One region of the Pseudomonas bambusae genome, then DNA from elsewhere that is predicted to be linked to it. Evidence: riboswitches for the same ligand, from Rfam matches in the RefSeq annotation. Region 1 holds a riboswitch; each other region holds the start of a gene.
What was found. Region 1 has a riboswitch for cobalamin ahead of cobO (cob(I)yrinic acid a,c-diamide adenosyltransferase). Riboswitches for the same ligand answer to the same signal wherever they lie in the genome.

Region 1 (9,848 bases):
CCGGTGCTGTGCCGGGTGCACCTGCGCCGGTCCCCGCGCCTGTTGCCACACAAACACTGCACTTCCGCTGGTGAGCGGGTTCATAACGGCGTTGCGAGAAGCATTTTATTTTGGGTTGAGGGGCGGTAATGACTGATACGCGTCGTTGGTTCTGGCTGGGCGGGGTTGTCCTGCTGTGCCTGTTTGTCTGGCTGCTGCACGCCATCCTCACGCCGTTCCTGGTGGCGTTGCTGCTGGCGTACATGGGCGATCCCCTGGCGGATCGGCTGGAAAAACTGAAATTTTCACGCACCTGGAGTGTGGTGACGGTCTTCGTGTTCTTCACCCTCATTTTCATGGGGCTGTTGTTGGTGCTGGTGCCGATGCTTGCCAAGCAGTTGTACCGCTTGTACGAACTGGCGCCGCAGATGCTCGACTGGCTGCAGCACACCGCGCTGCCGTGGACTCAGGCGAAATTGGGGCTGGCGGACGGGTTCTGGAAGTTCGACAAGGTCAAGGCGGCGATCTCCGAACACATGGGGCAGACCGGCGACATCGTCGGGATCATTCTGGCCCAGGCCACGACTTCGACCCTGGCGCTGATCGGCTGGTTGACCAATCTGGTGCTGATCCCGGTGGTCTGCTTCTATTTATTGCGTGATTGGGACGTGATGATGGCGAAAGTGCGCAGCCTGCTGCCCCGTCATCGCGAGAAGAAGATCGTGGCGCTGGCCGATGAGTGCCACGAAGTGCTGGGGGCGTTCATTCGCGGTCAGTTGCTGGTGATGGTCGCGCTCGGGGTGATTTACGCGGCGGGCCTGATGCTGGTCGGCCTTGAGCTTGGTCTGTTGATCGGGGTCATCGCGGGTCTGGCAGCCATCGTGCCTTATATGGGCTTCGTGATCGGCATCGGCTCAGCGATTCTGGCGGGCTTCTTCCAGTTCGGCGGTGATCTGTACCCGATGCTGGGGATTGTCGCGGTGTTCATGGTCGGTCAGGCGCTTGAAGGCATGGTGCTGACGCCGTTGCTGGTGGGCGATCGGATCGGCCTTCATCCAGTGGCCGTGATCTTCGCGATCCTGGCCGGTGGCGAACTGTTCGGGTTCACCGGCATCCTGCTGGCCCTGCCGGTGGCGGCGGTGATCATGGTGCTGGTGCGGCATGTGCACGATTTGTATAAAGAGTCGGATATCTACGGCGGGATGGAAGACCCGGATTTGTAGGTCTTCGGGCGCGACTGACTGTAGGAGTGAGCTTGCTCGCGATCGCGGTATATCAGCCTCAGAAATAGAGTCTGGCAGTGCGCAATCGCGAGCAAGCTCACTCCTACAGGGTATCGGTGTGACGCCCATAATCCGCGGCCTGGCCCGGGATAGACGCAAGCCTTTGATTTTGCACGCCCTCTGGCGCATTGTGCGGCCCGTCCTGCGGGTATAAACTTTGCACACTTTACACAGAGGCCCCTTGGCGGTTCTTCATCGAGCCGTTCAGCCAGCATGAAACCAGTTCAGCTGCCCCTGAGTGTGCGTCTGCGTGATGACGCCACCTTCATCAATTACTATCCAGGCGCCAATGCCGCTGCACTCGGCTACGTCGAGCGCCTGTGCGAAGCCGAGGCCGGGTGGACTGAAAGCCTCATCTATTTATGGGGCAAGCACGGGGTAGGGCGCACTCATCTGTTGCAAGCGGCCTGCCTGCGTTTCGAGCAGATGGGCGAACCTGCTGTTTACCTGCCCATGGCTGAAGTCATTGATGAAGGCGTCGAGCTGTTCGATCACCTTGAGCAATATGAGCTGGTGTGTCTCGACGACATTCAGGCCGTCGTCGGCAAGCCTGAATGGGAAGAAGCGCTGTTTCATCTATTCAACCGCTTGCGTGACAGCGGCCGCCGTCTGCTGATCGCCGCTTCCTGTTCCCCTCGCGAGTTGCCGGTCAAGCTGGCCGACCTCAAGTCGCGGCTGACCATGGCGCTGGTGTTCCAGATGCGCCTGCTGTCCGACGAAGAAAAGCTCCGTGCCCTGCAATTGCGCGCTTCCCGTCGTGGCTTGCACCTGACGGACGAAGTCGGGCATTTCATCCTCACTCGGGGCAAACGCAGCATGAGTGCGTTGTTCGATCTGCTCGAAGAACTGGATCAGGCTTCCTTGCAGGCCCAGCGCAAGCTGACCATTCCCTTCCTTAAAGAGACTTTGGGTTGGTGAATCCGCCCGTGGTCGATCCGGCGCTGGTCCTGCAGACCGCAGCGGCCCTGCGTCATGCCAAACGCATTCTGATCATCACCGGTGCCGGGCTGTCGGCGGATTCAGGCCTGCCGACTTATCGCGGCGTGGGCGGCCTTTATAACGGCCACACCGACGACGGGCTGCCCATTGAAATGGCACTGTCCGGCCCGATGCTACGTCGCGACCCCGGCCTGTGCTGGAAATACATTGCCCAATTGGGCAGCGCGTGCCTCGGTGGACAGCCCAATGCGGCGCATTACGCCATCGCTGAGTTGCAGCGGCGCAAACCGGAATGTTGGGTACTGACGCAAAACGTTGACGGCTATCACCGTGCGGCGGGGAGTCCGCCGGAACGCTTGATCGAGATTCACGGCCAGTTGGCGCCGCTCTATTGCCAGTCTTGTGGCGCTGAAGACCCACAGTTGAGCGAGCACCTGCAGCGGCCCTTGCCGCCTTTATGCACGCAGTGCCATGGCGTGCTGAGACCGCCGGTCGTTTTGTTTGAAGAGATGCTGCCAGAGCTGGCATTGAATGTGCTGTACGAAGAGATGGCAAAAGGCTTTGACGCTGTGCTCAGCATCGGAACCACTGCCAGCTTCCCTTATATCCACGAGCCGATGTTTCGCACGCGGGTGGCAGGAGGCTTTACCGCCGAGATCAACCCCTCGTCGACCGATCACTCCATTCACATGGATGCATTTCTAAGGTGTAGAGCCTTAGATGTGATGGAGGACCTGGTAAGTCACATTTGATTCGATTGAATTTGCAAATGATGACGATTGAGGGCATAGTCTCGGCTTCTTTACACATCCGCCACGGTCGTGCCCATGCTGAATCGCTTCGCACCCCTCGTGCCTCTCGCACTCGTAACGCTGCTGTTCGGCTGCGCGGCCCAGATGCCAGCGTCGCAACAACAGTCGCAGAACCCGCAATTCCGGGACTCTGCCACCGCACAAACTGCCAAGCGTGCCGATTACTCCTCTTCCGTACTGGATGACGAAATCGCCACCGAAGACGAATTGGCCCAGTTCTCCGACAACAAGCCGTATCAGTTGCCGGTCTTGGCTGACAGCATTCTGGAACGTGGCAAATCGTTGATCGGGACTCGCTACCGTTTCGGTGGCACCTCGACCACGTCCGGCTTCGATTGCAGCGGTTTCATCGGCTACCTGTTCCGCGAAGAGGCGGGCATGAGCCTGCCGCGTTCTTCCCGCGAAATGATCAATATCGACGCTCCTCTGGTCAAGCGTAACGACCTGAAGCCTGGCGACTTGCTGTTCTTCAGCACCGCAGGCCGCGGCCGCGTCAGCCATGCCGGCATCTACCTGGGCGATGACCAGTTCATCCACTCCAGCAGCCGTCGCAGTGGCGGTGTGCGCGTCGATAGCCTCGACGATGCTTATTGGGCCCGTACGTTCATCGAAGCCAAGCGCGCGCTGGCCATGGCACCTTCCCAGGTTCCAGAAACCACGACCGCCATGACCTCGACTACAATCAAGCGCCAACACCGTTAAATACGGGCCGCGCAGTTAGGGGAAGCCCTGATTGCGCAAGGTTCCGGCCTCCGGCAGAGTAAGCCGCATCCTAGGAAGGTTGTTGTGTTTATGTCGATTACGGTTCGCCTGGCTGTTGCTTCACTGGCTGCATTGCTGGCCGCTTGTTCCAGCACTCCGCCGCCATCTCCCCCCAAGGTCGCCTACCGGCCTGTGATCGCTGCTCCCCCTCAATTCAATTCTCCCGTTGCGGATGACGTGCTGTTACGTGCCATCGGACTTGTTGGCACGCCGTACCGTTGGGGTGGCAATACGCCTGACTCCGGCTTCGACTGCAGCGGCCTGATTGGCTACGTCTATCACGACGCTGCTGGCATCACCCTGCCGCGCTCGACCCGCGAGATGATCACCCTGCGTGGACCGGACATCGACCGCAGCCAGTTGCAGACCGGCGACCTGGTGTTCTTCGCCACGGGCGGCGGCTCGAACGTGAGCCATGCCGGGATCTATGTCGGTGAAGGCCGTTTCGTTCATGCGCCTGCCACCGGCGGCACCGTCAAGCTCGACAGCCTCGACAAGCCGTATTGGCAGAAAGCCTGGCTGAACGCCAAACGTGTGATCCAGCCGTCGAATCTCGCCCGCAGCAACTGATCCTTTTCCCTGTGGTTTGCTGCGTGGCTGTTGCGCAGCAAACACCTGCAATAACCTTGCGTACGCCACTCGCCTTTGTAGGAGCGCGCTTGCCCGCGATGGTGTCGGGTCAGTCGGCTCATGCGTATCAGAGAAGCTGCTTTCGCGGGCAAGCGCGCTCCTACATGAGTCGCTATTGGACCGCCGCTTCGATTGACGCTCGGTAGTCAACCCTCTAACCTTCGCCGATTGTTTCAGGTGCCCGTCAAACAGGGTGAAACAGGGAAGCCGGTGCGAACGCCTTTGCGATCAATTCCGGCGCTGCCTCCGCAACGGTAAATGAGTCAAGGCTGCGCACGATGCCACTGTGTTCGATGAACATGGGAAGGCGCGCAGTCAGTGATCCGCTCATGAGTCCGGAGACCGGCCTGATCCATTCAACAGCATCACGGAGGGCGATGCTCTGCGCAGGCTCGGCGTTGTCCGGTGCCTGCTGTCAGCCTTTGTCCGTGCCCTCCGTTTGCCACACCTGCCCTCAAGCGGAGAGCTGAGATGAGCGAATCCCCCGAACGTGACGAACGCCACTTGGCGCGCATGCTGCGCAAAAAGGCGGTGATGGACGAGCGCATTGCCAGCGCCCCCAATGAATGCGGCCTGTTGCTGGTCCTGACCGGCAACGGCAAGGGCAAGAGCAGTTCGGCGTTCGGCATGCTGGCGCGGGCCATGGGCCACGGCATGCAGTGCGGCGTGGTGCAGTTCATCAAAGGCCGCAACGCCACGGGCGAAGAGCTGTTCTTTCGCCGTTTCCCCGAGCAAGTGCGCTATCACGTCATGGGCGAAGGCTTCACGTGGGAGACCCAGGACCGCCAGCGCGACATCGCGGCGGCCGAGGCGGCGTGGGTCGTGACCCGAGAATTCCTGCGCGATCCCGAGATAGGCCTGGTGATCCTCGACGAACTGAACATCGCCCTCAAACACGGCTACCTCGATCTGGAACAGGTGTTGAGCGACCTCCAGGCGCGTCCGCCGATGCAGCACGTGGTCGTCACTGGCCGTGGCGCGAAGCAGGAATTGATCGACCTGTCTGACACGGTGTCCGAGATTGGCGTGGTCAAGCACGCGTTTCAGGCGGGCATCAAGGCGCAGAAGGGCATTGAGCTGTGAGTGAGGCTCGTCAATGCCCTGCGGTCCTGATCGCGGCACCTGCGTCTGGCCAGGGCAAAACCACCGTGACCGCAGCCTTGGCGCGCTTGCATCGCAATCAGGGTCGTAACGTTCGTGTATTCAAATGCGGTCCGGATTTTCTCGACCCGATGATTCTCGAACGCGCCAGCGGTAATCCCGTTTATCAATTGGACATGTGGATGGTGGGCGAGGATGAGAGCCGACGCCTGCTGTGGGAAGCCGCCGCCGATGCTGATCTGATCCTGATCGAGGGCGTGATGGGGCTGTTCGACGGAACGCCTTCCAGCGCGGATCTGGCGCGGCGTTTCGGCGTGCCGGTGCTGGGCGTGATCGACGGCACGGCCATGGCTCAAACCTTCGGGGCGCTGGCGTTGGGCCTCGCGCGCTATCAACCGGACCTGCCGTTCGCGGGCGTGCTGGCCAATCGGGTTGGCACCGTGCGTCATGCCCAGTTGCTCGAAGGCAGCCTGACTGAAGGCTTGCGCTGGTATGGCGCGTTGTCGCGGGAAACCGGCATCGAACTGCCGAGTCGCCATCTGGGGCTGGTGCAGGCGAGCGAACTGAACGACCTGGACGTGCGCCTTGACGCGGCCGCCGATGCATTGGCCAGCACTTGCGATTCGACGTTGCCGCCTGCCGTGACATTTGAAGCGCCCGATAGCGTGCCCGCCGAACCGCTGTTGGCCGACGTGCGCATCGCCGTTGCCCGTGACGAGGCGTTCGCCTTTACCTACGGCGCCAGCCTCGACCTGTTGCGGGCGATGGGCGCTGAGCTGCTGTTTTTCTCCCCGATCCGCGACAGCCAGTTGCCAGACGCAGACAGCCTGTACCTGCCCGGTGGTTACCCGGAGCTACATCACGTGGCGCTTGGTCAGAACCACTCGATGCTCGACGCCATTCGCGCTCACCACGCCGCCGGCAAACCGCTGCTCGCGGAGTGCGGCGGCATGCTTTACCTGCTGAACGCCCTGACCGACGTAGACGGCCAACGCGCGGAACTGGTGGGCCTGTTGGACGGCGAGGCGGTGATGCAGAAACGTCTGGCGGCCCTCGCCCTGCAATCGGTCGAATTGCCGGAAGGCGTCTTGCGCGGGCACACGTATCATCATTCGCTGACCAGCACCGAACTGACCCCGATTGCCCGTGGCGTGAGCCCCAACGGCGGGCGCGGCGCGGAAGCGGTGTACCGGGAAGGGCGGATGACGGCGTCGTACGTGCACTTCTATTTCCCTTCCAACCCACAGGCGATGGCGGCGCTGTTTTTGCCATGACGTGTCTGTCGGTGTTCTCCATCGTAGGACTGACCCGATTTTCCGGTGGGAACACGGTTTCCTGTAGGGGCGAATTCATTCGCGAGAGGGCGGTACATCCGAAGCCTTTCTATCGGCTGTGCCTGCGCATCGCGAATACATTCGCTCCTACAGCAGGTGCACGTGTGGTCAGCCATGGCGAGGTGCGCTCGTGACGGATCACGCCTTCAGCGACGCCGAACGCGCGGCGGTCTACCGGGCCATTGCCGAACGCCGGGACATGCGGCATTTCACCGGCGGCGCTGTGGCACCCGAGCTGTTGGCCCGCCTGCTGGAAGCCGCACACCACGCGCCAAGCGTCGGTCTGATGCAGCCGTGGCGCTTCATTCGGATCAGCGACCGTCAACTGCGCCGCCAGATTCAGGCCCAAGTTGAAGAAGAGCGCATCCGCACCGCTGAAGCCTTGGGCGAGCGCTCCGACGACTTCATGAAACTCAAGGTCGAAGGCATCAACGACTGCGCCGAAGTGCTGGTCGCGGCCTTGATGGACGATCGGGAGAAGCACATTTTCGGCCGTCGCACGTTGCCGGAGATGGACATGGCGTCGCTGTCCTGTGCGATTCAAAACCTGTGGCTCGCGGCCCGGGCCGAAGGGTTGGGCATGGGCTGGGTCTCATTATTCGAACCTCAAGCGCTGGCCGACCTGCTGGAGATGCCAACCGGTTCAAAACCTTTGGCGATCCTGTGTCTGGGCCCGGTCAAGGAATTTTACCCGGCGCCGATGCTGGTATTGGAGGGGTGGGCGCAGGCGCGTCCGCTGCAAGAGTTGGTCTACGAAAACACATGGGGAGTGAGCGCATGAGCGTGGCGTTGTTGAGCGTCGCCGGGGTCGCGCTGGATGCGCTGCTGGGCGAGCCAAAACGAAACCACCCGCTGGTGGCCTTCGGCCGATATGCCGAGCGCATCGAGCAACGTTTCAACGGCGGCGGTCGCGGCTGGCGCAGCCATGGCGTCACGGCGTGGTTCATCGCGGTCATCCCGCTGACCCTGTTGGTGACCTTCCTCAGTTGGCTGCCTTATATCGGCTGGCTGGTGGAAGTTGCCGCGCTGTACTGTGCCCTTGGCCTGCGCAGCCTGGGCGAACATGTGGCGCCGGTGGCGCAGGCCTTGCGCAGCGATGACCTGGAAGAAGCGCGGCGTCGCGTGGGTTTCCTCGTCAGTCGCCAGACGTCTGAACTGGACGCCACCGACGTTGCCCGCGCCGCCACCGAATCGGTGCTGGAAAACGGCAGCGATGCCGTGTTCGCCGCGATCTTCTGGTTCGTTGTACTGGGCGCGCCCGGCGTGATCCTCTATCGCCTGAGCAATACCCTCGACGCGATGTGGGGCTATCGCAACGAACGCTTCGAACGTTTCGGTTGGGCGGCGGCAAAGATTGACGACCTGCTCAATTACATTCCCGCGCGTCTGGTGGCGTTGACCTACGCAGTGCTCGGCAAAACCCGACTGGCGTTGCGCTGCTGGCGGACGCAGGCCCCCAAATGGGACAGCCCGAACGCGGGTCCCGTCATGGCGGCAGGTGCCGGTGCCTTGGGCGTCGAACTGGGCGGCGCGGCGATTTACCATGGCGAGCTGCACCAGCGTCCGCAATTAGGCGAAGGTGCACCCGCCGATGCGAATTCCATTGATCGAGGCTGGCAACTGGTGCAGCGTGGCGTCTGGCTGTGGTTGCTGATGTTGTGTCTGGGGACTGAATTCTATGCTTGAACACGGCGGTCGGTTGCGGGGTGCGGTACAGAAATACGGCATCGACGAGGCCGACTGGCTCGACCTGTCCAGCGGGATTTCACCTTGGTCCTGGCCGATTCCGCCGATCCCGGATTCAGCGTGGGCGCGTTTGCCTGAAACCGATGACGGCCTCGAAGCGGCGGCCTGTGCGTATTACGGCGTGGCGGATCTGCTGCCCGTGGCCGGTTCCCAAGCCGCGATTCAGGCGCTGCCGCGTTTGCGTCAGGCGGGCAAGGTCGGCGTGCTGTCGCCGTGTTACGCCGAACACGCCGAGGCTTGGCGCAGCAACGGATTTCTGGTGCGCGAAGTGCTGGAGCATGAGGTCGAGCGCTTCATCGACGTCCTCGACGTGCTGGTGGTGGTCAACCCGAACAACCCCACAGGCCTGAGCCTGACCCAGGAACGCTTGCTGGAATGGCATGCCCGGCTGGCGCAACGCGGCGGCTGGCTGGTGGTGGACGAAGCGTTCATGGACAACACGCCACACCTGAGCCTTGCCGCCGAAACCCAACGTCCGGGTCTGATCGTGCTGCGCTCGTTTGGCAAGTTCTTCGGTCTGGCAGGCGTGCGCCTGGGTTTCGTACTGGCCGAGTCACGTTTTCTCAAAGTCCTGGCCAAACAGATCGGACCATGGTCGGTGAGCGGTCCTACACGGATTCTCGGCAAAGCCTGCTTTGACGACGTTGAAGGTCATCGCGTGCAACGAGAGCGCACAGCGCACGCAAGTGAACGCCTGGTCGAGCTTCTGAGCCGGCACGGCTTTGCCCCTCAAGGGGGCTGCGCGTTATTCCAATGGCTGGTGACGCCGATGGCTGTTGAGCTGCACGAGTTCTGCGCTCAGCGCGGGATTCTGCTGCGGATCTTCCTCAACAACAGCCCGGCTCACAGCAGCCTGCGTTTTGGTCTGCCTCGAGATGAAGCGGATTGGCAGCGACTGGAGCGGGCGTTGAGCGAATTTTCCGGGGAGCGTGCATGAAGCATCCGAAGGCTGGCAAAACCCTCATGGTGCAAGGCACCACGTCGGACGCCGGTAAAAGCACCCTCGTGACCGCGCTGTGCCGCTGGCTGACCCGCCAGGGCGTGCGCACGGTGCCATTCAAGCCGCAGAACATGGCGCTCAACAGTGCCGTGACCGCCGACGGCGGCGAGATTGGCCGGGCACAAGCCGTGCAGGCTCAGGCCTGTGGCCTTGAACCGCACACCGACATGAACCCGGTGCTGCTCAAACCCAACAGCGACACTGGCGCGCAAGTGATCATCCACGGGCGCGCGGTGACCACCATGAACGCCGTCGCTTATCA
Region 2 (9,848 bases), 1.4 Mb from region 1:
TCGGGCTTGGCGGCGTACACCGTGGCGTTGGCGAAGATCGGCTGTTTGTTGCCGTCGACCAGGCCACAGACGTGATCCAGGTGCAGGTGGGTCAGAAAAATCGTGTCGACCTGCTCCGGTTCATAGCCCGCCGCCTTGAGGTTGCGCGTCAGCATGCCCGCCGTTTCACCGATGCACTGGCCCGCCCCGGTGTCCACCAGAATCAGGTTCTTTCCCGTGTTGATCAGAAAGGCATTGAAGGCGGTTTGCACCCCCGGTGTTTCGATGGCACGCCGAGCCAGCAGCGCGCGAATCCGCTCAGGGGGCAGGCCTTTGAGCAGTTTTGGCGACAGGTCGTTGTAACCGTCGAACAGCGCCGTGACTTCGTAATCCCCCACCGCCAGCCGGAAATAGCCCGGCACTTGGGTTTTCTGCTGGGCGGGCGGTTGGGCACTGGCCAGGGTCGAGCACAGCGCAAGGCCCAGGCCAGCGGCACGGGCGAGCGAAAACAGGGATGAGTGCATGGGACGCCTCAAAGCAGGGTTAGAAGAAGCGCCGATGGTGCGATCCCTGCCGATCCAGTGATTGAAGCGCTGTGCTTGTTTCGAAGCAGAGCTGCGGCGGTCGATGACGGCAGACTCCGGGAGCGATCGGTTATAGACATCCCGCCATCACTGTCCCTAACATCCCCGCGTGTCGTGGCGACGTGCCCTCTCCCGTGGAATTCCCTTCATGCCCTCAGACGCTCCTCATTATTCGCTGGCCTGGAGCCTGCTTCTGCTTTTGGCAGATGTCGCGGCCTGGCACCTGCTGGCCGACCGCAACCGGTTGACCCGGATCGGCATCCGCCTCATGGGTTTCGTGGCCTACAGCCTGGTGATCGCCAGCGCAGGCGTGAGCCCACTGGAAGCGCCTGCCTGGCCCGACAACAGCGCCATGCAATTCGCCGCCACCGCGCTGGCCATCGTCTGGTGGATGTATGCGGCGCGCACCCTCACCGTTCTGCTGGGCTTGCTGTTAACCGGCCGCGTTGGCCACAGCGGGCGACTGTTGCAGGAGGTCATAGGCGCGGTGGTCTTCCTGATCGCCATCGTCGCGGCGGCCGGCTACGTGCTGCAGCTGCCCGTGAAGGGGCTTCTGGCGACCTCCGGGGCGATGGCGATCATCGTCGGCCTCGCGTTGCAGAGCACACTGAGCGACGTGTTTTCCGGAATCATCCTCAACACCACCAAGCCCTATCAGGTGGACGACGCGATCTCCATCGACGGGATGGAAGGCAAGGTCATGGACATCGACTGGCGCGCCACGCACCTGATGACCGGGGTCGGCACCATGGTGGTGATCCCAAATTCAGTGGCGGCCAAGGCAAAAATCGTCAATTTGAGCCGACCGGTCAATATTCATGGCGTGTCGATCACGGTGATGATGTCTCCGCACATCCGGCCCCGCCGCGTGCTGGATGCCCTGGAGCGTGCGTTGCAAGGGTGCAGCGCGTTGTTACAGACGCCACAACCCCGGGCAGTGGTCAAAGACACCAGCCCGACCACCATCGAATATTCGATGACAGGCTTCATCAGCGACCTCAATAACAAGAGCGACGTGCGCAATCTGCTGTTCGATCTGGCGTATCGGCACCTGGAAGCTGCGGGTATCGCCTGGCAATCGGAGATCACCGCCGAGGCCATGTCGCGACCCAGGGCGTTACTGGACGAGGTGAAGGTGTTCAGGGCCAGCACTGCCGAAGAGAAAGATGAACTGGCGCAAACGATGGTCGCTCGGGAGTTCGCCACCGGTCAGACCATCATGGACATGGGAGACGAACCGGACGGGCTGTGGGTGATAGCGACCGGCGTTGTCTCGGTGAGGATTCCCGACGGCAGGGAGATGATCGAGGCCGGGCGCATGGGGCCGGGGGAAGTGATGGGCGTGCAGAACGTGCTCGACGACTCGCCGTCCGAGGCGCGCTTCATCGCCCTCACGTCCTGTGTGATGTACCGCATCGAAAAAGCCGCCACGCGCAAGGCGATGGAGCAGCGGGCGGAAATCACCACGGCACTCAACAAGTTGCAGGCGGTGCGCCAACAGAACAGCCAGCATGTTTTGCTGCGCAAGCCGGTGGTGATCAAGAAGAATCACTTTTTGGGCTGGTTGCAGAAGCGCTGAACGATTCGGGCGTGCGGGCAAGCCAGGGGAAATGCCACTGCCGGTAAACCCGCACCGCGACTGAAGATGGAATGAAAGAGACTGGCGACGCATCACGATTAAATCGTTAGCCTGCTTTCATTTCCGTTGGCCTCGGGCGATGATGGCGCACTCCCACCGCGCCTGCGAAGAGCCCTCATGTCTGCCGCCCTGCCACCCGAAACGTCGCCTCAGCACACGAATTCAATGGCGATCACCCTGCAAATCGTCTCCATCGTCCTCTACACCTTTATCGCGTTCCTGTGCATCGGGCTGCCCATCGCGGTGATGCCCGGCTATGTCCATAACCAACTGGGTTTCAGTGCGGTGGTGGCCGGTCTGGTGATTGGTTCGCAGTACCTTGCCACGCTGTTCAGCCGCCCTGTGGCGGGCCGGATCTGCGACACCATCGGCACCAAGCGGGCCATCGTGTATGGGCTGGCAGGCATCGCGATCAGTGGCGTGCTGACCGTTTTGGCGGTCCTGCTCGAAACGTTCGCGGGCATCAGCCTGTCCATTCTGGTGATTGCTCGGGTGATCCTCGGCGGGTCGCAAGGTCTGGTGGGCGTGGGCACGATCAGTTGGTGCATCGGCCAGGTCGGTGCGGAACACACGGCACGTTCGATTTCATGGAACGGCATCGCGTCCTACGGCGCCATTGCCATCGGCGCGCCGCTGGGCGTGGTGATGGTCAACACGCTGGGGTTCGTCAGCCTCGGCCTGGTGTTGACCGTGCTGGCCGCAGGCGCGCTGCTGCTGATTCGCAACAAACCGCCGGTGCCTGTGGTGCGCGGCGAGCGCATGGCGTTCTGGTCGGTGTTCGGTCGCGTCGCACCTTATGGCCTGGGCCTGACCCTGTCCTCCATCGGCTATGGCACCCTCACCACCTTCATCACCCTGTATTACGTGAGCCGGGGCTGGGAAGGCGCGGCGTGGTGCCTGACGGTGTTCGGTGTCTGCTTCATCGTGGCGCGGCTGTTTTTCATCAACGCCATCACCCGCTTCGGCGGCTACCGTTCGGCCATTGTGTGCATGTCGGTCGAGACCGTCGGGCTAGTGCTGTTGTGGCTATCGCCCAACACCACTGTGGCGTTGATCGGCGCGGGGTTCGCGGGGTTTGGCTTATCGCTGGTCTACCCGGCCATCGGCGTCGAAGCCATCAAGCAAGTGCCCAACAGCAGCCGTGGCGCGGGATTGGGGGCCTATGCGGTGTTCTTCGATCTGGCACTGGCCATCGCCGGGCCGCTGATGGGCGCGATTGCCCTCGGCATGGGCTACGACTGGATCTTTTTTTTCGCAGCACTGCTCTCGATTCTGGCGTTGGGCCTGACCGTGCTGCTGTCGCGACGCCCCGCCGTAGACACGCGGCTCTAGCACGACGCCGGCCAAACGGCATCGCAAAACGCTGAACTGCCCGGACCCGAGCCGGTCGGAACTAGCACATCCCTCGCAAAAGGAGCGTGCGTGTGACTTCCGATCCTGCTGGTGTCCACCTTCCCCTCTCGGACATGTCGGGCGTACGGGACGTTCATCGTTTACGCGTACTGACGGTCAACACTCACAAGGGCTTTACGGCCCTGAACCGACGTTTCATCCTGCCGGAGCTGCGCGAAGCGGTGCGCAGCACGGGGGCCGATCTGGTGTTTTTGCAGGAAGTGCTCGGCGGCCATGATCGCCATGCCGCCCGCTATCACGACTGGCCGACCCTCTCCCAATACGAATTTCTCGCCGACAGCATGTGGAGCGACTTTGCCTACGGCCGCAACGCAGTTTACCCGGAAGGCCACCACGGCAACGCGATCCTCTCGAAGTACCCGATCCTGCATTACCGCAACCTCGACGTGTCGATCACCGGCCCGGAGCGTCGGGGCCTGCTGCATTGCGTGTTGCAGGTGCCGGGACACGACGAGGTGCACGCTATTTGCGTGCATTTGAGCCTCTTGGAAAGTCATCGGCAGTTACAGCTCGACTTATTGTGCGCGTTGCTGGACTCGCTGCCCGAACACGCGCCGGTGGTGATTGCCGGGGATTTCAATGATTGGCAATTGCAGGGCAACAAACGCCTAGCGCGCTGCACGTACTTGCACGAGGCTTTCGAGCAAAGCCATGGGCGATTGGCCAAGACCTACCCGGCCCGCTTCCCGCTGCTGCGGCTGGACCGGGTTTACCTGCGCAACGCCACCAGTCACAACCCGAAAATCCTCGGGACGCGGCCGTGGACGCACCTGTCCGATCACCTGCCGCTGGCGGTCGAAGTGCACATGTAAACGCCCGTATCCAAAGGCGCTGGCATCGTTTCGCCACTCCCGCCGTTTGTCCGGTAATGCCGTGATTGTTTAAACCAACTGCCGCTTGATTCATCCCATTTAATGCGAGCCACATGACTCGCCCTTCTCATAACAAGAGGTACGCAATCATGGCTAACACCGGAAAATCGAACCCTGGCAACTTCTCGAACGATCGCCAAAAAGCCTCCGACGCAGGCAAAAAAGGCGGCCAGGCTTCAGGTGGCAGCAACATGGCCAACGACCGGCAGAAAGCAACTGACGAAAAACGTCCGGACGCCAGCAAAAAAGGCGGAATGCCACAAGGCGGCGCAGGCCGTAAATCCTGATCAACGTCTGATCAGCGGAACGAGCGAGGGTGAGAGCCCTCGCTTTTTTATGCCCGTGCGTTGCGTTAGTTATTCGTCCGGGTCGATCAGCGGCACCGTGGCGTCCCGGTCGAACTGCGAACCCGGGTCTTCATTGCCGGGGTCATTATCGACGTCCACTTCAACCTCTTCTTCGTCCAGCGGAACAGCGCCACGGGGCACGGCGTCCGGGGTTTTGTGCGAATGAGTGTGCATGGCAAGTTCCTCGTGTCAGGCGGGTTCTGTGGCGACCCGGTGTGTGGATGAGTTGAGCTTAGCTGGCGCTGACCGTCCAGTGCGTGGCGCCTTCGGGAAACTGCAACTGCTCGACCCGGTGGGCAATGCCGCAGGCCAGGGAGTCTTCGGCCCGAATCACCTTTTCCTCCGACGACAGACAGCGGCCAATGTCCAGCGGGGTCACTGCGCCGTCGGTCTCGCTCAGATAGATGTTCACGTACCGTTGCAAGTCGTTATCCAGGCTGCGCAGGTATTCGCGGATGCGTGAGTGATCCACCGAGCTCTGGTTGAAGTACCAGCTCATCGGGTGGATGAGAAACCGGGAGTGAGGACAGACGATGCGCTCCTCGGCGGCGAGGTAGATGACGATGCCCATGGATTCGATGTTGCCGCTGTTCAGTGCGCGAATCGGCACCTTCAGCGACTTGAGAAAGTTGTAGATCGTGAAGCCCAGGGCCGTGCTGCCGCCTGCGGTGGAGAGGTTCAGCAGCAAGCCGGTCGCCCCTTTGTCGAGGGCTTCCAGACAGCGGTCGCGGAAATGCTCGGTGGTGGTCTGATCGACCCCACAATGGAAATGGACGATGTGTTCGCTCATCGACGGCCCTCCCTTTCCGGTTATCGACACGGTGTAATGGGTTGGAAGGCGCGCAGACCGCAAAAGTTGCATGGTGCCGTGCTGCTCAAGCGGAGGGGATCGTCCGCCACAGGGTGCCGAGTCGAGAAACCTGTAGGAGCGAATTCATTCGCGAAAGGGCTGTACAGTCGACACTTCTCTAGCGTCTGAACCCTCTTCGCGAATAAATTCGCTCCTACAGGAGGAGTTCTGCGGCGTGGTGTGACACGTATGCCCGCCCTCCACACGAACCATAGAACTCCTGCCGCACGGCATGATCTGTACAACACGCCGGGCATTTTTTCCCGGCACTCCATGACCCCGGACAGGACACTTTCATGAGTCTGCACGACAAGATCATTGGCCGCCTCGGCTTTGGCGCAGCGCCTCTGGGCAATATGTTCCGCGACATCAGCGAAGACGAAGCCGCCGCCACGGTGCAATCGGCGTGGGATCAGGGCATCCGCTATTTCGACACCGCGCCGCTGTACGGCTCGGGCCTGTCCGAGCAACGGCTGGGCAAGGCGCTGGCCCATGTGCCGCGCGACGAATACACCCTCAGCACCAAAGTGGGCCGGTTGATTTCCGACGAACTGGACAGCGAAACCCGCAGCGGCCCGTTCAGCGACGGTTTGAAAAACAAAATCCTCACCGATTATTCCGGCGACGCCACGCTGCGTTCCATCGAGGCCAGCCTCAAGCGCTTGGACACCGATCGGCTGGACATCGTGTTCGTGCACGACATCGCTCAAGATGCCCACGGCGATGAGTGGATCGAGCATTTCAACATCGCCCGCAAAGGCGCTTTCCGCACCCTCACCCGACTGCGCGAAGAAGGCGTGATCAAGGCGTGGGGCCTGGGCGTGAACCGGGTCGAGCCGTGCGAGCTGACGCTGGACCTGAGTGAAGCACAACCGGACGGTTTCCTGCTGGCGGGCCGCTATTCGCTGCTGGACCACGACCAGCCGCTGCAACGCCTGTTCGCCAAGGCCCGTGAGCACAACGCCGAGTTCGTCGTGGGCGGGCCCTACAGCTCGGGCGTGTTGGTGGGCGGCAAGCATTTCGAGTACCAGGAAGCGCCGCAAGCGATGCTCGACAAGGTCGCGCACATTCAGGAAATCGCCCGCCAGTACCAGGTCGATATCAAATCGGCGGCGCTGCAATTCGTACTGGCCAACCCGCTGGTGGCGGCGGTGATTCCTGGCGCGAGCCGGCCCTCGCGAATCATCGAAGACGTCGCGGCGCTGAATGCCCAGGTGCCGGACGGCTTCTGGCAAGCGATGCGTGATCAAGGCTTCATTGCGCCGCAGGCTCCGGTGCCGATGAAGGATTGAAGATCCACCCGAGACGTCGGCGAACGGTTCGACGTCTCACCCGCCGAATTCCAAGGTGGCGCGGTTTTCGCTTCAGCGGTAGGCATGTATCCCATGATCACCGCTTGAGACCCGCCCCCATGCGCATTTTGATCGTCAACGTGAACACCACTCAATCCATGACCGACACCATTGCCGAGCAGGCGCGCAGTGTTGCGTCACCCGGTACGGAAATCATCGGCCTGACGCCACGTTTTGGTGCGGAATCGGTGGAAGGCAATTTCGAAAGCTATCTGGCGGCGATTGCCGTGATGGACCGCGTGCTGTCCTACGATCAGCCCTACGACGCGGTGATTCAGGCCGGGTATGGCGAGCACGGGCGCGAAGGCTTGCAGGAATTGCTGGACGTGCCGGTGGTGGACATCACCGAAGCCGCGGCCAGCCTGGCGATGCTGCTCGGGCATAAATATTCGGTGGTGACCACGCTGGACCGGACGGTGCCGCTGATCGAAGACCGCCTGAAACTGGCCGGTGTGTTCGAACGCTGCGCGTCGGTGCGAGCCAGCGGCATGAGCGTGCTGGAGCTGGAAGAGAGGCCGGACCGCGCACTGGAGGCCATCGCCGGGCAGGCGGTCGAGGCGGTGACGCAGGACAAGGCCGAGGTGATCTGCCTGGGTTGCGGCGGCATGGCCGGGCTGGACCAGCTGATTCGTGACCGTGCGGGCGTGCCGGTGGTGGATGGCGTGACGGCCGCCGTGGCGCTGGCGGAGTCGCTGGTGCGATTGGGATTGAAGACCTCCAAAGTGCGGACGTATGCGAATCCGAGGCCGAAGAAAGTGATCGGCTGGCCGTTAAAATAAGGGGCCTGTAGGAGCGTGGCTTGTCCCGCGATCGGCGGGGAACCCGTCGCCAAATCGGTATTCGCGGTGCCTCAGATGAAATGCATTTGACGGATGACGACGACTTCGTCGCCGATCGCGGGACAAGCCACGCTCCTACAAGGGTTGCGAACGCCGAGTGGTCGCCTGTATCGGGCAAATCGTTTACCATCGCCGCCGCCGGTTTCCACTCGGAATTAATAGGGAATCCGCGAGCCGTGCCCTGTGTCATCGGGCGCGCTCAAACGGAACTGTCCCCGCAACTGTAGGCGTCGAGCCGTGCTTCCTGTTTGCCACTGGGTTACCGCCCGGGAAGGCCGAAGCACGGTGATGAAGCGCCAGTCAGGAGACCTGCCGGCAAGCGTCAATCATTCACCGGCGGGGTGTCCGGGAAGGACTCCCGTGCGCGGTGCTTGCCTTTATTCTCCGCCAGCCGTTCGGGTGTGCTTTCCAGTGCCTGTTTCGTCGATCACAGGCTCACTGGAGAAACCCCAATGTCGCTGCGCCGTTTTGCTCCCTTGTTCACCAGTCTGACGCTGTCGAGCGCAGCGTTCATGTCCCCCTCCGCTTTGGCTGCACCGACCCACTACCCGTTGACCCTCGACAACTGCGGCGTGCCCCTGACCTTTGCCCAGGCGCCTCACAAAGCCGTGACCATCGGCCAGGCCGCCACCGAAATGCTCTATGCGCTGGGCCTGAGCGACCGGGTCATTGGCACTTCCCTGTGGTTCAACGACACCCTGCCTCAATTCAAGGACGCCAACGCGAAGATCGAGCGCCTGGCCGACAACGCGCCGAGCTTCGAATCGGTGATCGGCAAGCACCCGGACTTCGTGCCGGTGCAGTTCGAATGGATGGTCGGTCCGCAAGGTGCGGTCGGCACGCGACAGCAGTTTCACGACCTGAAGATCCCGACGTATATCCTGCCGTCCGACTGCGAAGGCAAGAACAACCTGGTCGGCGCTGACGGGACTCGGCTTGAAGCGTTCCGCATCGACGCGCTGTACAAAAGCATCGCGCAACAGGCGGAAATCTTCGACGTTCAGGATCGCGGTCAGCAACTGATCGACGGCTACAAGGCCCGTCTGGCTCAGGCCATCGAACACGCCAAGGCCCATGACGCGAGCAAGGTTTCGGCGGTGTTCTGGTTCTCCAGCCCGGACATCAACACCGACCCGTACGTCGCCGGGCGCAAAGGCATTCCGGGATTCATGCTCGACACCCTGGGCATGCGCAACATCATCGATTCGGACGAAGAATGGCCGACCGTGGGCTGGGAAACCATCGCCAAGGCCAACCCGACGATTCTGGTGATCGCGCGCATGGACCGTCGCCGCTTCCCCGCTGACGACCACGAAAAGAAACTGGCCTTCCTCACGTCCGACCCCGTGACCCGCAACATGGACGCCGTGAAAAACAACCGCATCGTGATCATGGACGCCAGTGCGATGGAGTCCAGCGTTCGTCTGTTCGACGGCATCGAGCAATTGGCCAAGGCCACTGAAACACCATGAACCTCCTGAACATCGCCCGCTGGCTGGGCCATGCCCTGTGGGTCAGCGGCTTGCTGGTGCTGGCCGTGATTGCGGGCGTGGCCATCGGTGAGACCTCCATCAGCCTGCCGGTGATCTTTCAGGTGCTGGCGAACAAGCTGTGGGCGGCGGGTTATGCGGTCGATCCCATCGATGAGGGCATTGTCTGGAATTACCGGCTGACCCGAGCCATCGTCGCGGCGGCCTGTGGCGCGGGCCTGGCGATGTCCGGTGTGGTGCTGCAATCGCTGTTGCGTAACGCGCTGGCGGACCCGTATCTGCTGGGCATTTCCGCCGGGGCGTCGACCGGCGCGGTATTGGTCGCGATCATCGGCTTGGGCGCCGGGGCGATTTCCTTATCGATGGGTGCGTTCGTGGGCGCCATTGCCGCGTTTGCCTTGGTCGCGTTGTTGGCACGGTCGTCTCGGGCCTCGGGCAGCCAGGCGGTGACGGGGCAAATCATCCTCGCGGGGATCGCCGGGT
Region 3 (9,848 bases), 1.2 Mb from region 1:
CGGGATAAGGGTGTATGCACGGCTTCGCTCCTTGCACGATCTTCAAACTGTGGGAGCGAATTCATTCGCGAAGAAGGTTCAGACGATGGAGATGGGGTGGCTGTACCGGCCCATTCGCGAATGAATTCGCTCCCACAGGACTGGCTTTTTCCATCCGGCCGCGGCACACGTTGATCCTTGTAGGAGACGCCGGAGGTTACGACGGCAGCGAAGGCGGACGATCAGACAACCCCCGTTTCACAGGCCTCAGCTGAAATATCACGGCCTGTACACATGCGCATGCCCTGCGCGGTACAGCGATGATTCGCTAAAGGCGTCGTTGCCGAGCACGCGGCCGACGAGGATTAGTGCCGTTCGGCGAAAGCCTTTGGCAGCTACCTTGCCTTCAATATCGGCGAGGGTGCCGGTGACCCAGTCCTGGTCCGGCCAGCTGGCGCGGTGGACGACGGCGATCGGGCAGTCTTCGCCGTAATGGGGCGTGAGTTCAGCGACGATTTTGCCGAGGTTGTTCACGCCCAGGTGGATGGCCATGGTGGCCTTGTGTCGCGCCAGTTCGCTCAGTTCTTCGCCCTCAGGCATGGCGGTTTTGTCGCCGTAGCGGGTGAGGATGACGCTTTGCGAGATGTCCGGCAGGGTCAGTTCGGTGCCAAGCAGCGCGGCGCAGGCGGCGGTGGCGGTGACGCCTGGGATGATTTTGAAGGGGATGCCCAGTTCGCGCAGGTGACGAATCTGTTCACCGATGGCGCCGTAAAGGCTGGGGTCGCCGGAGTGGACGCGTGCCACGTCTTGGCCTTGTGCATGAGCAGATTTCATCAAGGCGATGATCTGTTCGAGGTGCAGTTCGGCGCTGTTGGTCACCTGAACGGCTTGATGACCCTCTAAAACGGCCTCGGGCACCAGCGATCCGGCGTAGATGATGACGGGGCATGTGCGGATCAGGCGCTGGCCTTTGACCGTGATCAGGTCAGGGTCGCCGGGGCCTGCGCCGATGAAGTAAACGGTCATTGAATCTCCAACGTATAGCGGGGTTGATCCTCTGTGGGAGCGAATTCATTCGCGAAGGGTGGGTACAGCCAATACATCTCTAGCGCCCGAACCGCTTCGCGAATGAATTCGCTCCTACAGAGACTGCATCGCCAAATGCGTCATGGGCTGGCGGCCAACGCAAACGTGGCCCGTGAGCTGTTTCGCCGTTCGATCACCAACCTCGCCGACGACCCGCCCAACCGCGCCGCCATCGCCAGTGCTGCGCTTTCGGCCACGCCGTAGCAGCCGGTGCTGTCGAACGCAATCTGCGAATGATGACTCAGCCGCGGCTCAAACGCTGTCAGTTCTTCGGCGCTGAAGAACGCCAACGGCAGGCCCAGCCGTTCAGCCAGTTCCAGCAACCCCGCCTCTGACGCTTTGCTGTCGATAGAGGCGAGGGCGGTGATGTCGGACAGCGACAAGCAATGTTCCAGCAGGCTGACCTCTATCAACCCTTGCAGCACTGACGCCGGGCAATCGCGCTGGCAGCCGAGGCCGATCACACGAATGTCCGGGTTCATCAAGCGTGGCTCAACTCGGTTGCGGTCAGTTGCGCGTTGTAACGACGGAACAGCCAGGCGCTGATCAGGCCCATCGCGACCCAGAATGCGGCGTTGGTCAGCAGCGAAGCGATCTTGAATTGTGCCTCCAGCGCTTCAGGGGCCAAAGCCGAATGAACCTCCGGCTGCGGCGCACCGATCACGTGAGGCACGACCAGAATCGCTGCGCCCAGCACTTTCAGCAGCCAATGGCGGGCGAAGACGATCAGCGCCAGGCCGACGGCGGTTGACGCTGCGGTGCTGACCCACCAGGTCTGGCGCAGGGTCAGGTCGGCGGCGGCGGTGCCCGGTAATTCAGGCGGCAGACCGAGGGTCGGCGCGAGGACAAACACCGCGAAACCGGCCAGCCCCCACAGCGCGCCTTCGCGAACGCTGTTTGGCGTGCGCAGTGTGTACAGCGCCGCGAGCATCAGGGCGAAACCGACCGCGACCACCAGGTTGCCGCCGGTCGTCGACAGCACGCGCTGCCAGCCGTCTTCCGGTTCCCAGGCTTCTTCGTCATGAACGTGGGCCGCCATGGCGCCTTCGGCGTGCGCGTGCTCATGCACTTCTGCAGCGGCAGGGGCGTGTTCGTAGGTTTCCGCTTCGAGGATCAGTGGCGCGACCCAGAAGCTTTGCAGCAAGGTCAGCAACAGGGCGGCGAGCAGTCCGGTGAAACCGGCCGTTTGAGCGATTCGCTTGAACATGGCGGCAGGTCTCAGTGGCAAGGGAAGGCGGAACTGTGACGGGTGTCGTGGGCGGCGTTGTGCACGGCGGCGATGTGCGAGAAACCGGCGAAGTAGACCAGGCAGGCGCCAAGGATCATCGCGCTGATGGCGGCAGTGAGGCGTTGGCTTTGGGTGCTGGCAGTGCTTGCGGATTGGGATGTGGTGCTGATCGACATGGCGCTTCCCTCTGAGGTCTCAGCGAAGGGAAGGCGCAAAGCAAACCACTGACCGACGTCAGTAGCCAACTCAACAGCGCCCGCCCACCGCGGGTTTGTTATGTGAATGTGTCGGGCCGGTCTCCGGGCTTGCGAGGGGCAGTGGACCTGCCGTCAAGAATCACCTTCCCGTGCCGCAATGACACAGTGGATCTGATTCTTCGCTCGCTTACCGTTGCGGGGGCAGCGCCGGACTTGCACAGACAAGAGGTCTGCACGCACCGGTTTCCCGTTTCACCCTGTGAAGGGCACCCGTAACAAGGCGTGTAGGAGACCACGGAGCCGGTTGGCAGTCAATCGCAGCGCCGTTTCCTCGTTGACCTTCCCCCGGCCACTGCGTAGCCTTGCGCACTTGAGGTTCGCTGCTCTGCTTGAGTCGGACGCGGCGCTAAGAAGGGAATGTGGTGCAAGCCACAGCTGCCCCCGCAACTGTAAACGGTCATGTTCATTGCACAGCCACTGCGCGAGCGGGAAGGCGCGATGAATGCGTCTGATCTGGCAACCCTGCCAGCCATTCGCCGCCGTGAGCCAGGAGACCTGCCTCGAACACGGGCCTGTTTTTCAGACAGCCCGACGCATTCTCAACACAACCGGGCGGGGTGATCCGGTGGCGAATTGAACGGCAGGCCTGTCTTCTGCGAGGGCAACGCGGTTCTCGTCCTGTTTGCCCGCCGCTGCGCCTGAGGGCAACCATGAAAACACTGGCCAAACTTCCCGTCACCATCGTCACCGGCTTTCTCGGCTCGGGCAAAACCACGCTGCTGCGCCACATGCTCGACAACGCCGAAGGCCGTCGCATCGCGGTGATCGTCAACGAATTCGGCGAGCTGGGCATCGACGGTGAAATCCTCAAGCAATGCACCATCGGTTGCACCGAAGAAGAGGCCAACGGCCGCGTCTACGAACTGGCCAACGGCTGCCTGTGCTGCACCGTTCAGGAAGAATTTTTCCCGGTGATGCAAGAACTGGTTGCCCGTCGCGGCGATCTGGACCACATCCTCATCGAAACCTCGGGCCTGGCGCTGCCAAAGCCGCTGGTCCAGGCTTTCCAGTGGCCGGAAATCCGCAACGCCTGCACCGTTGACGCCGTGATCACCGTGGTCGACAGCCCGGCCGTCATCGCCGGCACCTTCGCCGCCTTCCCGGATCAGGTCGATGCCCAGCGCAAACTCGACCCGAACCTGGACCACGAATCGCCGCTGCACGAACTGTTCGCCGACCAACTGGCCAGCGCTGACCTCGTCATCCTCAATAAGGCCGACATGCTCGACGCTGCTGCCTTGGCTTCCGTGCGCGCCGAAGTCGCCGAAGAACTGCCGCCTGCGGTGAAAGTCATCGAAGCCAGCAACGGCCAGCTGCCGATCAGCGTGCTGTTGGGCCTGGGTGCCGAATCCGAGCTGCACATCGATGGCCGCAAGACCCACCACGATCATCACGACGGCGATGACCACGACGACCACGATCACGATGCTTTCGATTCGATCTCCATCTCGCTGCCCCAGGCGGACGAAGCGCTGTTGCTCGACGCGCTGACCCAGGCCGTCGTGCAGCACGGCATCCTGCGCGTCAAAGGCTTCGCGGCGATTCCGGGCAAGCCGATGCGCCTGCTGGTGCAAGGCGTCGGCACCCGTTTCGACAAACACTTCGACCGCGCGTGGAAAGCCGATGAAGAGCGCGTCAGCCACTTCGTGCTGATCGGTCAGGAACTGGACGCTGCCGTGCTGGAAGCCCAGCTGCGCGCCGCGCTTGAGATCAAAGGCTAACCATGCACCTGCTGCGCACCCAGCCCGGCGGCTTCGTCCCCGACGACTGCATCGCTGACCTCGGTCAGACCCCCGCCGATCTGGTGATCCTGTGCAGCGGCGATTCCCATCTGGCATTGCTCGCGGAAACCGCGCAGCAGCTGCCGGACGACTACCCCAGCCTGCGCCTGGCCAACCCCATGCAGGTGCAGAACCACGCCTCGGTCGACCTGTACGTCGAAGAGGTGTTGCAGCACGCCAAGGTCATCCTCATTTCGCTGCACGGCGGCATCGGCTACTGGCGCTACGGTGTGGAGCGGTTGGTGGAGCTGGCCTCTAGAAAGCGCGGCGGGGTGAAGCTGATTCTGGTGCCCGGCGATGACCGTCCCGACCCGGAACTCAGCGACCTCAGCACCGAACCTGCCGAGGACCGCGACCGGCTTTGGCACTACCTGCGCCAGGGCGGAAAACACAACGCCCTGCAGCTATTCAATTGCCTGGCCAATCGTTGGCTGGACCGCGATTACCCCTGGGACGAACCGCAGACATTGCCCCGTGTCGCGATTTATCACCCGCGCAAGGCCAGCGCCGACCTCGCTGACTGGCAAGCCGACTGGCGCGCCGACCAACCGGTGGCGGCAGTGCTGTTCTATCGCTCGCACTTGCAGGCGGCCAACACCAGGTTCATCGATGTGTTCTGTGAGCGGCTGTTGGCCCAGGGCCTTAACCCGCTGCCCATTGCGGTGGCCAGCCTGAAGGAACCGGCGTGCCTCAGCGCCGTGCAGGACTGGCTCGACGAGACCGATTGCGAGGTCATACTCAACACCACCGGTTTCGCCCAATCCAGCCCCGAAGTGCCGCACCTGCGACCGTTTCGCCGCAACATTCCGGTGATTCAGGCGATCTGCGCCCAAGACAACGAACCTGCGTGGCGAGCCAGCGAACAGGGCCTCGGCGCTCGGGATCTGGCCATGCACATTGCGCTGCCGGAACTGGACGGACGCATCATCAGCCGGCCCATCAGCTTCAAGGACCTGGCCTGGCACAGCGAGCGCAGTCAGTCCGATGTGGTCTGCTACCGCGCCCAGCCTGAGCGCATGGATTTCGTCGCCGAACTGGCGCGACGCTGGGTGTTGCTGGCGCGCACGGCCAACGCCGACAAGCGCGTGGCGCTGATTCTGGCCAACTACCCGACCCGCGACGGGCGCATCGGTAATGGCGTCGGCCTGGATACCCCGGCAGCAGCGCTGAACATCCTCAAGGCCCTGCAAGACGAGGGCTATCCCGTCGAAGGTTTGCCGGAATCGGGCACCGCGCTGATTCATGCCTTGCTGGGCGGCGTCACCAACGACCCGGACAGCCTCGATCAGCGCCCTTGCCACCAGAGCATGGCGATGGACGATTACCTGGCGGCCTTTGATGCGCTACCTGAGGCCAATCGCGACGCCGTGATCGAGCGCTGGGGTTCACCGCAGAGCGACCCGATGTGTCGCAACGGCCGAATGATGATCGCCGGGCTGCGTTTCGGCCTGACCTTTGTCGGCATTCAGCCGGCTCGGGGCTACAACGTCGATCACAGCGCGGTTTATCACGATCCGGACCTCGTTCCGCCCCACGGCTACCTGGCCTTCTATTTCTGGCTGCGCAAGGCGTATGGCGCACACGCGGTCATTCACGTCGGCAAACACGGCAATCTGGAATGGCTGCCGGGCAAGGGCGTCGGCCTGTCCGAACAGTGCTGGCCGGACGCGATCCTCGGGCCGATGCCGAACATTTATCCGTTCATCGTCAACGACCCGGGTGAGGGCGCCCAAGCCAAGCGTCGCACGCAGGCCGTCATCATCGACCACCTGATGCCGCCCCTGACCCGCGCCGAAACCTACGGCCCATTACGCAATCTGGAATTGCTCGCGGACGAGTATTACGAAGCGCAGCTGCTCGATCCGCGCCGCGCCCGTGAGCTGCAAAAGGATATTCTCAGGCTGGTGCGCGAAACCCACATCGACCGGGAACTGGCGCTGAGCGAAGACCTCGACAGCGATGCCGATGCCGCGATCTGGTTGCCCCGGCTGGACACGTACCTGTGTGATCTGAAGGAATCGCAGATCCGCGACGGGCTGCACGTGTTTGGCGAATCCCCGAGCGGGCGACTGCGTATTGATACCTTGGTGGCGATCCTGCGGGTGCCCCGTGGCGATGGCCGGGGGGCGAATGCCAGTCTACTGCGGACCTTGAGCAACGCGCTGGCGCTGGGTTTTGACCCGTTGGACTGCGAGTTGGGTGCGCCGTGGGCGGGGCCGACACCTCAGGTTTTACATGAAGTCAGTGATGATCCGTGGCGCACGGTAGGGGATACACGGGAGCGGCTGGAGCTGTATGCAGCGCATCTGGTTGAGCAGATCGCGAGCGATATTCAAGAAATTAATTCGTTTGCAAACAATGAATTATCTGAAGTTATTAATGCAATTAGAGAGGTTGTGATACCGCGTCTCGACAGCTGTGGGCCTGTAGAAATTCAAGGCTTGCTGGATGCGCTGAGTGGCCGTTTTGTCCCGGCAGGCCCCAGTGGCGCGCCGAGTCGCGGGCGGCTGGACGTGCTGCCGACAGGGCGTAATTTCTTCTCGGTGGACGTGCGCAACCTGCCGACCATGACCGCGTGGCGCATCGGATTTAAATCCGCAAATCTCTTGCTGGAAAGGCACTTACAAGACAATGGTGACTATTTACGTCAACTTGGCTTGTCGGTCTGGGGCACGGCGACCATGCGCACCGGAGGCGACGACATTGCCCAGGCCATGGCGCTGATGGGCGTGCGTCCGGTGTGGGCGACGGGGAGTCAGCGGGTTGACGATTTCGAGATTTTGCCCCTGAGTTTGCTGGACCGGCCACGGGTGGATGTCACGCTGAGGGTGTCGGGATTCTTCCGCGATGCTTTCGCCAACCTCATTCGCTTGTTTGATGCCGCCGTGCAAGCCGTCGCCGCGCTGGATGAGCCGGACGACATGAATCCGCTCGCCGCCCGCGTTCGTCAGGAGCGCGAGCAACTGGAGCGCGAAGGCTTGAGCGTCGAACAGGCGGCGAAACAGGCTGGCTGGCGCATCTTTGGTGCCAAACCGGGGGCCTATGGCGCGGGTGTGCAGAACGCCATTGACGGCCGCCTGTGGCAAACGCGGGAAGACCTGGCTGAGGTGTACCTGAACTGGGGCGGCTATGCCTATGGCGCCGCCGATGAAGGCACCCCCGCGCGCAACGACTTCGCCAAACGCCTGAGCCAGGTCCAAGCCGTGGTGCAGAATCAGGACAACCGCGAGCACGACCTGCTCGACTCCAACGACTATTACCAGTTTCAGGGCGGCATGCTGGCGGCGGTGGAAAGCCTCAGCGGCGACAAGGTGGCGAGCTACCACGGCGACCACAGCCAGCCAGACTTGCCGAAAATCCGTACCTTGAAAGAAGAGTTGAACCGGGTGGTGCGTTCGCGGGCGGCGAATCCGAAGTGGATCGAAGGCGTCAAACGGCACGGCTATAAAGGCGCGTTCGAAATGGCGGCGACCGTGGATTTCCTGTTCGCGTTTGATGCGACGACCGAGCTGATCGACGATCACCAATACGCGCTGCTAGCCGACGCCTACCTGCTCGACGCCTCGACGCGGGACTTCATCCAGCAACACAATCCCGATGCCCTGCGCGACATGACCGAGCGGATGCTGGAAGCTCAGCAGCGGGGCCTGTGGCAAGAGCCGGGCGACTACCGCGCGGCGCTGGAAAACTTGTTGTTGGATATAGAAGAAAGCTGAGAGCCGTTGCTGGTTTTTTGATTCTGGCCGAAGGCGCTGAATGGCGTTCGAAATACCTGCGATGCTGCGACAGATTGGAGGCCTTTGATTCTGGCCGAAGGCCTTGATGGACGTTGAAGGGCTTGTAGGGTTGCAGCAGATTGATGACTTTTGATTCTGGCCGAAGGCCGTAGGAGCTGGCTTGCCTGCGATCTGCTGCGAAGCAGTAGTAAACCCTGATTGCTCGATGTGCCTGACACATCGGGTGCACCGGATTTGCTGCCGCTTCGCGCCAGATCGCAGGCAAGCCAGCTCCTACGCCTATCGGCAGAAGCAGGATGGCGGCGTTATGGCCCTCCGGCAGAAGCAGCACCGCGGTATTTGTCCGCTCTTTGGGAAAAACGAACCGTGTGAACATTAATTTTGATGCATGAACAGAGCCGAACCATGACCAACACCCCTCACTTTCCCCTGGCCGCCGTCGTGGGCGCCGACGCGCTGAAACTGGCGCTGTGCCTGACCGCCATCGACCCGAAAATCGGCGGGGTGTTGATCGAGGGGCCGCGGGGTATGGCCAAGTCCACCCTGGCCCGTGGGCTCGCTGACCTGTTGGCCAGCGGTCAGTTCGTCACGCTGCCGTTGGGCGCGACCGAGGAGCGGCTGGTGGGCACGCTGGACCTGGACGCGGCGCTGGGGGAAGGGCGGGCGCGTTTTTCGCCGGGGGTCTTGGCCAAGGCTGATGGCGGCGTGCTCTATGTCGATGAAGTCAACCTGTTGCCGGATCATCTGGTCGACCTGCTGCTGGACGTGGCGGCCAGCGGAATCAATCAGGTCGAGCGCGACGGTATTTCCCATCGTCACCCGGCGCGCTTCGTGCTGATCGGCACCATGAACCCGGAAGAAGGTGAATTGCGTCCACAGCTGCTCGACCGCTTCGGTTTGAACGTCGCGTTGAGCGGCCAGACCTTGCCCGAGCAGCGTGGCCAGATCATTCGCCGTCGGCTGGCCTTTGACGCGGACCCTGAGGGCTTTTGTCAGCACTGGGCGACCCAACAGCAACAGCTCAAAGACCGTTGCGAAAACGCCCGAGGCCTGCTGTCGGGCATCGAACTGGACGACGTCAGCCTCGCTGCCATCACTGAGCGCTGTTTCGCGGCGGGGGTCGATGGCCTGCGGGCGGACCTCGTCTGGCTGCGCGCTGCCCGTGCCCATGCGGCATGGCGAGGCGCTTCGGCCATTACGGACGAAGACATCGATGCCGTGGCCGAATTCGCCTTGCGCCATCGACGTCGTGAGGCTCCGCCACCCCAGTCGCCAGCGGCCTCGCAACCGGACGCGCCCGCGCACGCACCCCACACGCAAAAAGAGCAGGGCGACGGCCAATGGGGTGAACTGCCCGCCCAGACGGTTGCCACCGGCGTTCGCCGAGAAGTGCCCAGCTGGCCAAAAAAGCCCTAGGCATTCGCCCTCGCCCTAAGACGGGGGCGGATGCCAGCCCCCGACCGGGTCGACTCAGCGGCGGTAAAAGCGGTGCTGCCCGCTCTGGGACCGAGGGCGCCATTGCCTGGCTCCCTACGTTGCTGAAAGGCCGCCCCCAGCGCCGCGCCGATCTGGTTCGTCAGCCGCGAACCCGGCGTGAGCACGTGCTGTGGCTGGTGATTGTCGACGCCTCGGCCTCGACCCGACGCCATCAAGCGTTGAGCCTCGCCAAAGGCGTTCTCGCGCAACTGTTCGATGACGCGTATCGCCAGCGGGCGAGGATGGCGTTGTTGACCGCCAGCGGTGTGCAGGCGCGCTGGCAGCATCACGGCCTGAAAGCAGG

Region 2: another riboswitch for cobalamin. It lies ahead of AAEO81_RS15695 (ABC transporter substrate-binding protein); the one in region 1 lies ahead of cobO (cob(I)yrinic acid a,c-diamide adenosyltransferase).
Region 3: another riboswitch for cobalamin. It lies ahead of cobW (cobalamin biosynthesis protein CobW); the one in region 1 lies ahead of cobO (cob(I)yrinic acid a,c-diamide adenosyltransferase).

The regions. Positions count from the first base shown of each region.
Region 1 covers NZ_CP151650.1:1,976,622-1,986,469, forward strand. Annotated here, with positions in the region: gene AAEO81_RS09195 (DUF2066 domain-containing protein) at 1-74, shown strand, start outside; gene AAEO81_RS09200 (AI-2E family transporter) at 129-1,202, shown strand; gene hda (DnaA regulatory inactivator Hda) at 1,476-2,180, shown strand; gene AAEO81_RS09210 (NAD-dependent deacylase) at 2,189-2,953, shown strand; gene AAEO81_RS09215 (C40 family peptidase) at 3,029-3,715, shown strand; gene AAEO81_RS09220 (C40 family peptidase) at 3,806-4,345, shown strand; cobalamin riboswitch at 4,564-4,771, shown strand; gene cobO (cob(I)yrinic acid a,c-diamide adenosyltransferase) at 4,877-5,488, shown strand; gene AAEO81_RS09230 (cobyrinate a,c-diamide synthase) at 5,485-6,780, shown strand; gene bluB (5,6-dimethylbenzimidazole synthase) at 6,971-7,621, shown strand; gene cbiB (adenosylcobinamide-phosphate synthase CbiB) at 7,618-8,526, shown strand; gene cobD (threonine-phosphate decarboxylase CobD) at 8,519-9,523, shown strand; gene AAEO81_RS09250 (cobyric acid synthase) at 9,520-9,848, shown strand, end outside.
Region 2 covers NZ_CP151650.1:3,401,567-3,411,414, reverse strand. Annotated here, with positions in the region: gene AAEO81_RS15740 (MBL fold metallo-hydrolase) at 1-503, opposite strand, end outside; gene AAEO81_RS15735 (mechanosensitive ion channel family protein) at 712-2,142, shown strand; gene AAEO81_RS15730 (MFS transporter) at 2,320-3,534, shown strand; gene AAEO81_RS15725 (endonuclease/exonuclease/phosphatase family protein) at 3,669-4,427, shown strand; gene AAEO81_RS15720 (KGG domain-containing protein) at 4,577-4,774, shown strand; gene AAEO81_RS15715 (hypothetical protein) at 4,844-5,008, opposite strand; gene AAEO81_RS15710 (ATP-dependent Clp protease proteolytic subunit) at 5,067-5,624, opposite strand; gene AAEO81_RS15705 (aldo/keto reductase) at 5,981-6,976, shown strand; gene AAEO81_RS15700 (aspartate/glutamate racemase family protein) at 7,096-7,815, shown strand; cobalamin riboswitch at 7,998-8,207, shown strand; gene AAEO81_RS15695 (ABC transporter substrate-binding protein) at 8,328-9,347, shown strand; gene AAEO81_RS15690 (iron chelate uptake ABC transporter family permease subunit) at 9,344-9,848, shown strand, end outside.
Region 3 covers NZ_CP151650.1:3,191,430-3,201,277, forward strand. Annotated here, with positions in the region: gene cobM (precorrin-4 C(11)-methyltransferase) at 259-1,005, opposite strand; gene AAEO81_RS14740 (cobalamin biosynthesis protein) at 1,146-1,547, opposite strand; gene AAEO81_RS14745 (CbtA family protein) at 1,547-2,272, opposite strand; gene AAEO81_RS14750 (CbtB domain-containing protein) at 2,284-2,469, opposite strand; cobalamin riboswitch at 2,566-2,779, opposite strand; cobalamin riboswitch at 2,847-3,068, shown strand; gene cobW (cobalamin biosynthesis protein CobW) at 3,201-4,271, shown strand; gene cobN (cobaltochelatase subunit CobN) at 4,274-8,047, shown strand; gene AAEO81_RS14765 (ATP-binding protein) at 8,474-9,484, shown strand; gene AAEO81_RS14770 (VWA domain-containing protein) at 9,487-9,848, shown strand, end outside.